2 linked regions of the Cohnella abietis genome follow. The protein of the gene in region 1 interacts with the protein of each later gene in a pairwise test. Links are inferred from orthologs where the notes say so. Each region holds a gene or a part of one and is shown in the gene's direction. Other genes may lie near its edges.

Region 1 (3,257 bases):
GAACAACTTGGCTAAACACGGTAAGAAATATGCAGAGTCCGTTAAGCTGATCGATCGCGATGCTACCTACGAATCGTTGGAAGCAATCGAGCTCGTGAAGAAAGCGGCAACAGCTAAATTCGACGAAACTGTTGAAGCGGCTGTCCGTCTCGGCGTTGATCCGAGAAAGCAAGATCAAGCTGTACGTGGCGTAGTCGTCCTGCCTCACGGCACCGGCAAAACGCAACGCGTTCTCGTATTCGCAAAAGGCGACAAGCTGAAGGAAGCTGAAGCTGCTGGCGCGGATTATGTAGGAGACGCAGACCTCATCGCTAAAATCCAACAAGGATGGTTCGAGTTCGACGTTTGCGTTGCAACTCCGGACATGATGAGTGAAGTCGGTAAGCTTGGCCGTATTCTCGGGGGTAAAGGTTTGATGCCTAACCCTAAAGCAGGCACTGTAACGAATGATGTTGCAAAAGCCATCGCTGAGATTAAAGCCGGTAAAATCGAATATCGTCTCGACAAAGCAGGTCAAATCCATGCACCAATCGGAAAGGTTTCGTTCGATTCTGAGAAATTGAATGAAAACCTTAATGCTCTGATTGAGGCATTGAGCCGTGCTAAACCCGCATCTTCCAAGGGCATTTACCTGAAGAACATCTCGATCTCTTCGACGATGGGACCAGGCGCTCGTGTAAATGCGTCCGTTTATCGCTAAACCGATCGCTCCTAGGAGCTCGGACGGTAAAAACTGTCTTTGACATTGGCAAGCCCTAGTGGTAAGCTAATAAAGCTGAAATTGAATATGGATACCGTAGACCGTAGGTGCGACACATAACCTTTAACCGTTATGCAAGCTTAATTCCCTACCGAGGTGTGTGGATAGAGTTTTCCTCTTTTGCAAAGTGCGCTGCATTTTGATAATAGAGTAAGATCACGTCATGCCTTCGCGAATCTGCGGAGGCATTTCTTTATGCCTCCCAGACTATTGCGAGATAAATATACGGTAATGCCAAGACTTAGGAGGTGTACACAATGGCAAATGCGAAAATCATTCAGGCAAAAGAGCAAGAGGTTGAGGTTATTGCGACTAAGCTACGCGAAAGCAACTGTACGGTTATTGCTGACTATCGTGGCTTGAACGTGGCGCAAGTAACACAGCTTCGTAAACAATTGCGTGAAGCCGGCATTGAATTCCAAGTGTTGAAAAACTCTTTGGTTAGCCGTGCTGCTGCAAATGTTGAATTGAACGAGCTTGAGTCTATCTTAACTGGACCTACTGCTATTGCTTTCGGTAAAGATGTTGTTGCTCCAGCGAAAATCATTAGTGATTTTGCTCGGAAAAACGATGCTCTTAAAGTTAAAGGCGGCGTAGTTGAAGGTCGTTTTGTTGATGCAGCTCAAGTTAAAGCACTTGCAGAGCTTCCGTCCCGCGATGGATTGCTTTCCATGTTGCTCAGCGTCCTGCAAGCACCAGTTCGCAACTTCGCACTCGCTGTCAAAGCGGTTTCGGAGAAGAACGAAGCAAGCGCGTAAGACAACTGATTATCAAAAAAAGAAGATCATATGATCTCAAATAATGGAGGATACTACAATGAGCAAAGAAGCAATCTTAGAAGCCATTAAAGGCATGACTGTTCTTGAATTGAACGATCTAGTTAAAGCAATCGAAGAAGAATTTGGTGTTACTGCTGCAGCTCCAGTTGCTGCTGGTGGCGCTGTTGCTGCTGCTGAAGTTGAAGAACAATCCGAATTCGATGTTGTTCTTATCGAAGCTGGTGCTTCCAAAATCAACGTTATCAAGGCTGTTCGCGAAATCACAGGTCTTGGCCTGAAAGAAGCGAAAGATCTTGTAGACAACGCTCCAAAAGCAATCAAAGAAAAAGTAGCTAAAGAAGAAGCAGATGCTGTTAAAGCTAAGCTTGAAGAAGCTGGCGCTAAAGTAGAAGTTAAGTAAGAAGCGGATCATCAAACCCCTTGAAGATTTTCTTCGAGGGGTTTGTTCGTGTATAAACATGATAATGCTAAAGAAAGCGATCTAATCCGTAACTTTGGAGGAGCTTGGGTGAACGATCATTACTATTCGAATAAGCCTCAATCGGCAAGTAACCGTCAAGACTTCGAAACATTGCTTCGCGGGTTTAAGCTTCGATTGACGTCGGATGCTGGCGTGTTTTCGCGGGACGGGGTGGACTATGGCAGCCGGGTACTCATCGAGGGTATGGAATTTCCAAGTGATGCTAAGGTTCTGGATATCGGTTGCGGCTACGGACCGATCGGATTAATTGCTGCCCGCCTTGCGCCGCAAGGACATGTTACGCTTATCGACATTAATGAGCGCGCTGTTGAGTTGGCCAAACACAATGCAAAGGTGAATGGGGTACATAATGTATCCTTTGCATATAGCGACCTTTTCTCTGCTGTTGAAGCCGAAACCTTCGATGTAATTTTGTCCAACCCCCCCATTCGAGCGGGCAAAGCAGTTGTACATCAATTGCTAGAGCAATCTTGGGCACGGCTGAATCCTGGCGGGAAGACGTGGGTTGTAATTCAAAACAAGCAAGGAGCTCCAACGGCTAGAGCGAAGCTAGAAGAAGTGTATGGAGAAGATGAGGTTGTTGAAGTAGGTAAAGACAAGGGATTTAGACTTTACTGCTGCACACGCAAGTAAAAATAATTAAGATTTGACTTGACATTTCTGCTGTGGTATTATTAAAAAATGTCAGTATTAGGATGGGCTAATTGTCTTTAACACATTAAACCTGTATGCCCTATTCCATTCCTAGAATAAATTCACTCTAATTGACGTATAATGGGTTTGTTTTGGGGTAAAGGCAGGATGAGTTGCCATTGTGCCGCCAACCGGCGCATAAGGGCTTTTCTTTATTTTTGTGTTGAAGCAGACTTAAGGGGTGAGGTTAAGTTGGCAGGACATCTTGTTCAGTATGGTCGCCGTGCACGGCGCAGCTACGCCCGCATTAATGAAGTGTTGGAAGTCCCGAACCTGATCGAAATCCAACAACAATCGTACCAGAAGTTTTTGGACGAGGGCTTGCGGGAAATTTTTCAGGATATTTCGCCAATTTCGGATTTTACCGGCAACTTAGTTTTGGAGTTTATCGACTATAGCTTAGGTGATCCGAAATATTCAGTTGATGAATCGAAAGAACGCGATGTAACTTACGCAGCTCCACTTCGTGTTAAGGTTCGTTTGCTCAACAAGGAAACAGGCGAAGTTAAGGAACAAGAAGTATTTATGGGTGATTTTCCGCTCA
Region 2 (4,479 bases), 1.3 Mb from region 1 along the record:
GCTGCACAGCTGGGGAGAAGTAACCTGCCGACATATGCGACTCAATGACTCGAATAGGATCGATTGTTCCACCGACCGCTGCAACGAGCGCCCATATTTTTAAGCTATCCGCGACTTGCAGCATTCTATCCTTGGGTGGGGTAATTAGAAAAACTGAGCCTATGCCTGCAAGAAGCGAACCGCCGAGCACGACGCCGAATGCAATGAAGAAGCTGAAAGCCGCTTTCGTAATGAAGTCGTCCATTTTTTATCCCTCCAGTTGCGATCAAACGAGCTGCGCCAAGCGCCTCCAGTTTGTCAGTTCCACTACTATATGTATGGGACGGGTCTCCTCCCTTATGATACAATTAATAAAAGAGAGTTTTAGCGGAAAAGAAGGGATAACCATGTGCGATTTCGTCCATTTACATGTTCATAGCGAATACAGCCTGCTAGACGGCGCGGCTCGCATCAAGGATATGGCCGCCAAAGCGGCTGAGCTTGGAATGAAGTCTCTCGCCTTAACAGATCATGGTGTCATGTATGGCGCCATTCCTTTCTATAAAGCGTGCATAGAGCACGGGATTAAACCGATTATTGGCATGGAGGCTTATATTACTGCAGGCTCCCGTCACGATAAGCAATCGCGCAAAGAGCAGCCTACCTACCATCTCACATTACTTGCTAAGAACGAGACGGGTTATCGCAATCTAATGAAGCTGACCTCCATCGGACATTTGGAAGGGTTCTACTATCGCCCACGCATTGATTTCGAAGCTCTTACTGAGCATGCAGAGGGACTTATTTGCTTGAGCGGCTGCATGAGCAGTGAATTATCCAAGCAGCTCATGGATGATCGTTATGACGATGCCAAAGCGACAGCTTTGCGGTACCATGAATTGTTCGGCGAGGATTATTACTTGGAGATTCAGGATCATGGGATATTGGATCAGAAGAAAATATTGGCAAGCATTCTGAAGCTATCAGCTGAGACAGGTATTCCATTAGCTGCTACGAATGACTCCCACTACATGTGCGAGGATGACCATTCCTTGCAGGATGTTCTCCTATGTATTGGAACGGGAAAAACGATAGATGATCCTGATAGATTCAAAATATCGACGAACCAGCTCTATCTTAAAAGCGGCGAGGATATGGCTGCATTGTTCCGCCATGTCCCTGAAGCGATAGCCAATACGGTGAAAATCGCTGACAGCTGCACCTTGGAGCTGGAGTTCGGACGGCATATATTACCGGAGTTCTCGCCTTTACCAGCAGTTAGTACTGCCGCGCAGCATCTGAAAGAATTGTGTGAGAGAGGCTTGAACGAGCGGTTTAGTAGCTTGCAGGTGTGGGAGGAAGAGGGCTTCCGTAAAACCGCTGAGACACGTCTACAATACGAGCTAAGAGTTATTGGAGAAATGGGCTTTGACGATTATTTTCTCATCGTATGGGATTTCATTCGCTTTGCCCATGAGAATGGCATTGTAACGGGACCTGGACGGGGATCTTCGGCGGGCAGCTTAGTTGCATATGTGCTGAAAATAACGGACGTAGATCCTCTTAAGCACAAGCTACTTTTTGAACGTTTTCTTAATCCGGAACGGGTCAGTATGCCCGATATTGATATTGATTTCAGCGACGAGCGTCGTGATGAAGTCATTCGTTATGTTGTAGAAAAGTACGGTGCCGAGCATGTCGCTCAGATTATTACATTTGGTACGCTTGCTGCCCGTGCAGCTGTTCGCGATGTAGGTAGAGTGCTCAACCTGCCCTATGGAGAAGTGGATAAGACAGCTAAGCTTATTCCTGCCGCACCTGGTATGTCGATAGAGCGGGCAATGAGGGAAAGCTCGGAGTTCCGAGCTTTAGCTGAAGGCGGCTCTAATGCTGCGGATTTGATCGATATGGCTAAACGGGTAGAAGGAATGCCGCGTCATGCTTCGACTCATGCTGCTGGTGTTGTTATTTCGTCCGACCCTTTAACGGATTATGTACCGTTGCAGGAAGGAACCGACGGGGTTCCTTTAACGCAATATTCGATGGAAAATCTTGAAGCGGTTGGGCTGCTTAAGATGGACTTTCTTGGCTTGCGTACTTTATCTATTATCGAAAGGTCGCTAGCTTCGATTCGAGAGCAAACCGGACGTGAGTTTCGATGGGGAAATGTTTCCTACGAGGATGAAGCGACTTATGCGTTAATGGGACGCGGTGAAACGACTGGCATATTCCAATTAGAATCGCCGGGTATGCGGCGAGTATTGAAGGAAATGAAGCCGACCTCATTCGAGGATATTGTTTCCGTCCTTGCCTTGTACAGGCCCGGTCCAATGGAATTTATCCCACAGTTCATTAGAGCTAAGCATGGCTTGGTAGCTGTTGAATACCCTCATGCGAAGCTAGAACCGATCTTGTCTGATACTTACGGTATCATCGTCTATCAAGAGCAAATTATGCAAATTGCTTCAACGATGGCAGGATTCACGTTAGGGGAAGCGGACTTGCTGAGACGTGCGGTGAGCAAGAAGAAAAGGGAAGTGCTTGACGAGCAGCGGAAGTTTTTTGTCCAAGGAAGCCTGAAGCAAGGGTACGAAGAAATAGAAGCCAATAGCGTATACGATCTAATTGTCAGGTTCGCGGACTATGGCTTCTGTCGGGCGCATGCTGCCGCATACGCGGTGCTTTCATTCCAGACTGCTTATCTCAAGGCGCATTACCCCATTGCGTTCATGGCGTCTATGCTGACGGCTGTCGTAGGGAATCAGCGCAAGACTGCGGAATACGTAGATGAGTGCCGACGAATGGGAATAGAAGTATCGAAGCCGGACGTTAACGAGAGCGGGGTTCTTTTTACTCCCATTAATGCAGTTGGTCAAGATGGCAAGGGTTCTATTCGATTCGGCTTGGCAGGGGTTAAGAACGTTGGAACACAAGCCATCGAAAGTGTGCTGCGGGAAAGGCAAGAAAAGCCCTTCGAGAGCTTAAGTGATTTCTGTAGGCGAATTGATCCACGTGTGTGCAATAAGCGGGTTATCGAATCGCTAGTGCAAGCAGGTGCAATGGAATCAATGCCAGGGCACCGCGCGCAGCAGCTTGCTGCTTTGGAGCCAACGATTTCGGCTGCAGCCATTTGGCGCAAGGAGCGGGAGGAGCTGCAGATCGAGCTGTTTGATTTTGCTGAATCACCTAGCTGGAATGCCGATTTGCCGATTGTGCCTCCGTACTCGCAGACGCAAATGCTTGAGCTAGAGAGAGACCTGATGGGGCTTTATTTATCTGGTCATCCTCTGGATGCCTATGACGAGGTAATGGATGATTTAAGACTGGATCGGCTTATTGATATAGCTGATGCAGCGGATGCTTCAACCGTATTTACGGCAGGCATGGTCGTGTCGCTTAAGCCTTTTGTTACTAAGAAAGGTCAACCGATGGCATTTTTAGAAATAGAGGATCGTATTATGGGCGCAGAGCTCGTGGCATTCCCGACTGTGTGGAGCAAAGCGGCTTCTATAGCGAAGAAAGGCTCACTTGTTTTCGTAAGGGCTAAGGTTCAGCAGGGTGATGAAGATTACAAGCTGCTAGCAGATGATATTATTCCTTTAGATGGCACGGATTTAAAGCATCAAGTAGAACGCTTGCGTAAAATTGGACAGTCAGGACGTTCGAACGGCAGCTATGCGAATCGCGTCTCTTCTGCGCCTGTAGCTACAGGGAAAACACCAGCAGCACCTGCCTTGTCCAACCCTCCAGCCAGCGCTCCCAAGGTAGAGCGGGTATATATCCGTATAGATGAGCCGCATGAACAGCCTGCAACGCTAATCCGCCTTAAGCTGCTGCTGAAGGCTCATCCAGGCGAGCTTACAACCGTTCTACGCTATGAGCGAGAACGCCGAAATGTCGCTTTAAGTGACGAATACAAGGTTAATCCTACACCGGAGCTAGTGTCTGCTATGGAGAAGCTGCTTGGTGAAGGCAGCATTAGAATGAAATAATAGATAATCCAATTCCTAATAGAGTGAGAGGTAGAGAAAATGGCTTTCTTCCAATGTCAGATGTTTTCCGAGGTATTAGAGGTGCAAATATCATTAAACGTCGTAGTCCCTCAACAGGGAGCGGCACCATTTCCAACGCTTTACCTATTACATGGATTATCAGATGACCATACTGCATGGAGTAGACACACATCCATTGAACGCTACGCGAACGCCCGTGGTATAGCTGTAGTAATGCCCGCGGTCAATCGCAGCTTCTATAATGATATGAGTCATGGCGCGAAGTATTGGACGTTCGTTAGTGAGGAGCTTCCTAAGCTGGCACGCTCATTCTTCCCCTTATCTTCAGAGCGTGAGCATAATTTCGTGGCTGGGCTATCGATGGGGGGTTACGGAGCTTTGAAATTGGGCTTATCCTTTCCTGAACGTTTTGCAGCTGCTGCGAGCTTGTCTGGAGCGGTGGATATTGACCGATTAGTAGCTGAGAAATTTGGTGGGGATATCCACC

The links.
Region 2: the proteins of rplL (region 1) and KCTCHS21_RS21580 interact in binary tests that used the Escherichia coli proteins (3 or more experiments, as listed by UniProt). The link is inferred for Cohnella abietis from one-to-one orthologs.

What each region holds. Positions count from the first base shown.
Region 1 is NZ_AP019400.1:6,151,936-6,155,192, reverse strand. What follows is about bases 319-3,257. They hold rplL (50S ribosomal protein L7/L12), read left to right. Parts: upstream 319-1,576; coding sequence 1,577-1,939; downstream 1,940-3,257. Other genes in these bases: rpoB (DNA-directed RNA polymerase subunit beta), read left to right, coding at 2,906-3,257; KCTCHS21_RS27015 (class I SAM-dependent methyltransferase), read left to right, coding at 2,048-2,653; rplJ (50S ribosomal protein L10), read left to right, coding at 1,018-1,518; rplA (50S ribosomal protein L1), read left to right, coding at 319-700. Outside these bases: more of rplA, read left to right, coding at 8-318. UniProt on the Escherichia coli protein: The binding site for several of the GTPase factors involved in protein synthesis (IF-2, EF-Tu, EF-G and RF3). Is thus essential for accurate translation.
Region 2 is NZ_AP019400.1:4,896,733-4,901,211, reverse strand. Bases 11-4,171 are described here. They hold KCTCHS21_RS21580 (DNA polymerase III subunit alpha), read left to right. Parts: upstream 11-386; coding sequence 387-3,971; downstream 3,972-4,171. Other genes in these bases: KCTCHS21_RS21575 (alpha/beta hydrolase), read left to right, coding at 4,011-4,171; KCTCHS21_RS21585 (YtrH family sporulation protein), read right to left, coding at 11-244. Also shown: more of KCTCHS21_RS21585, read right to left, coding at 1-10; more of KCTCHS21_RS21575, read left to right, coding at 4,172-4,479. UniProt on the Escherichia coli protein: DNA polymerase III is a complex, multichain enzyme responsible for most of the replicative synthesis in bacteria. This DNA polymerase also exhibits 3' to 5' exonuclease activity. The alpha chain is the DNA polymerase catalytic subunit.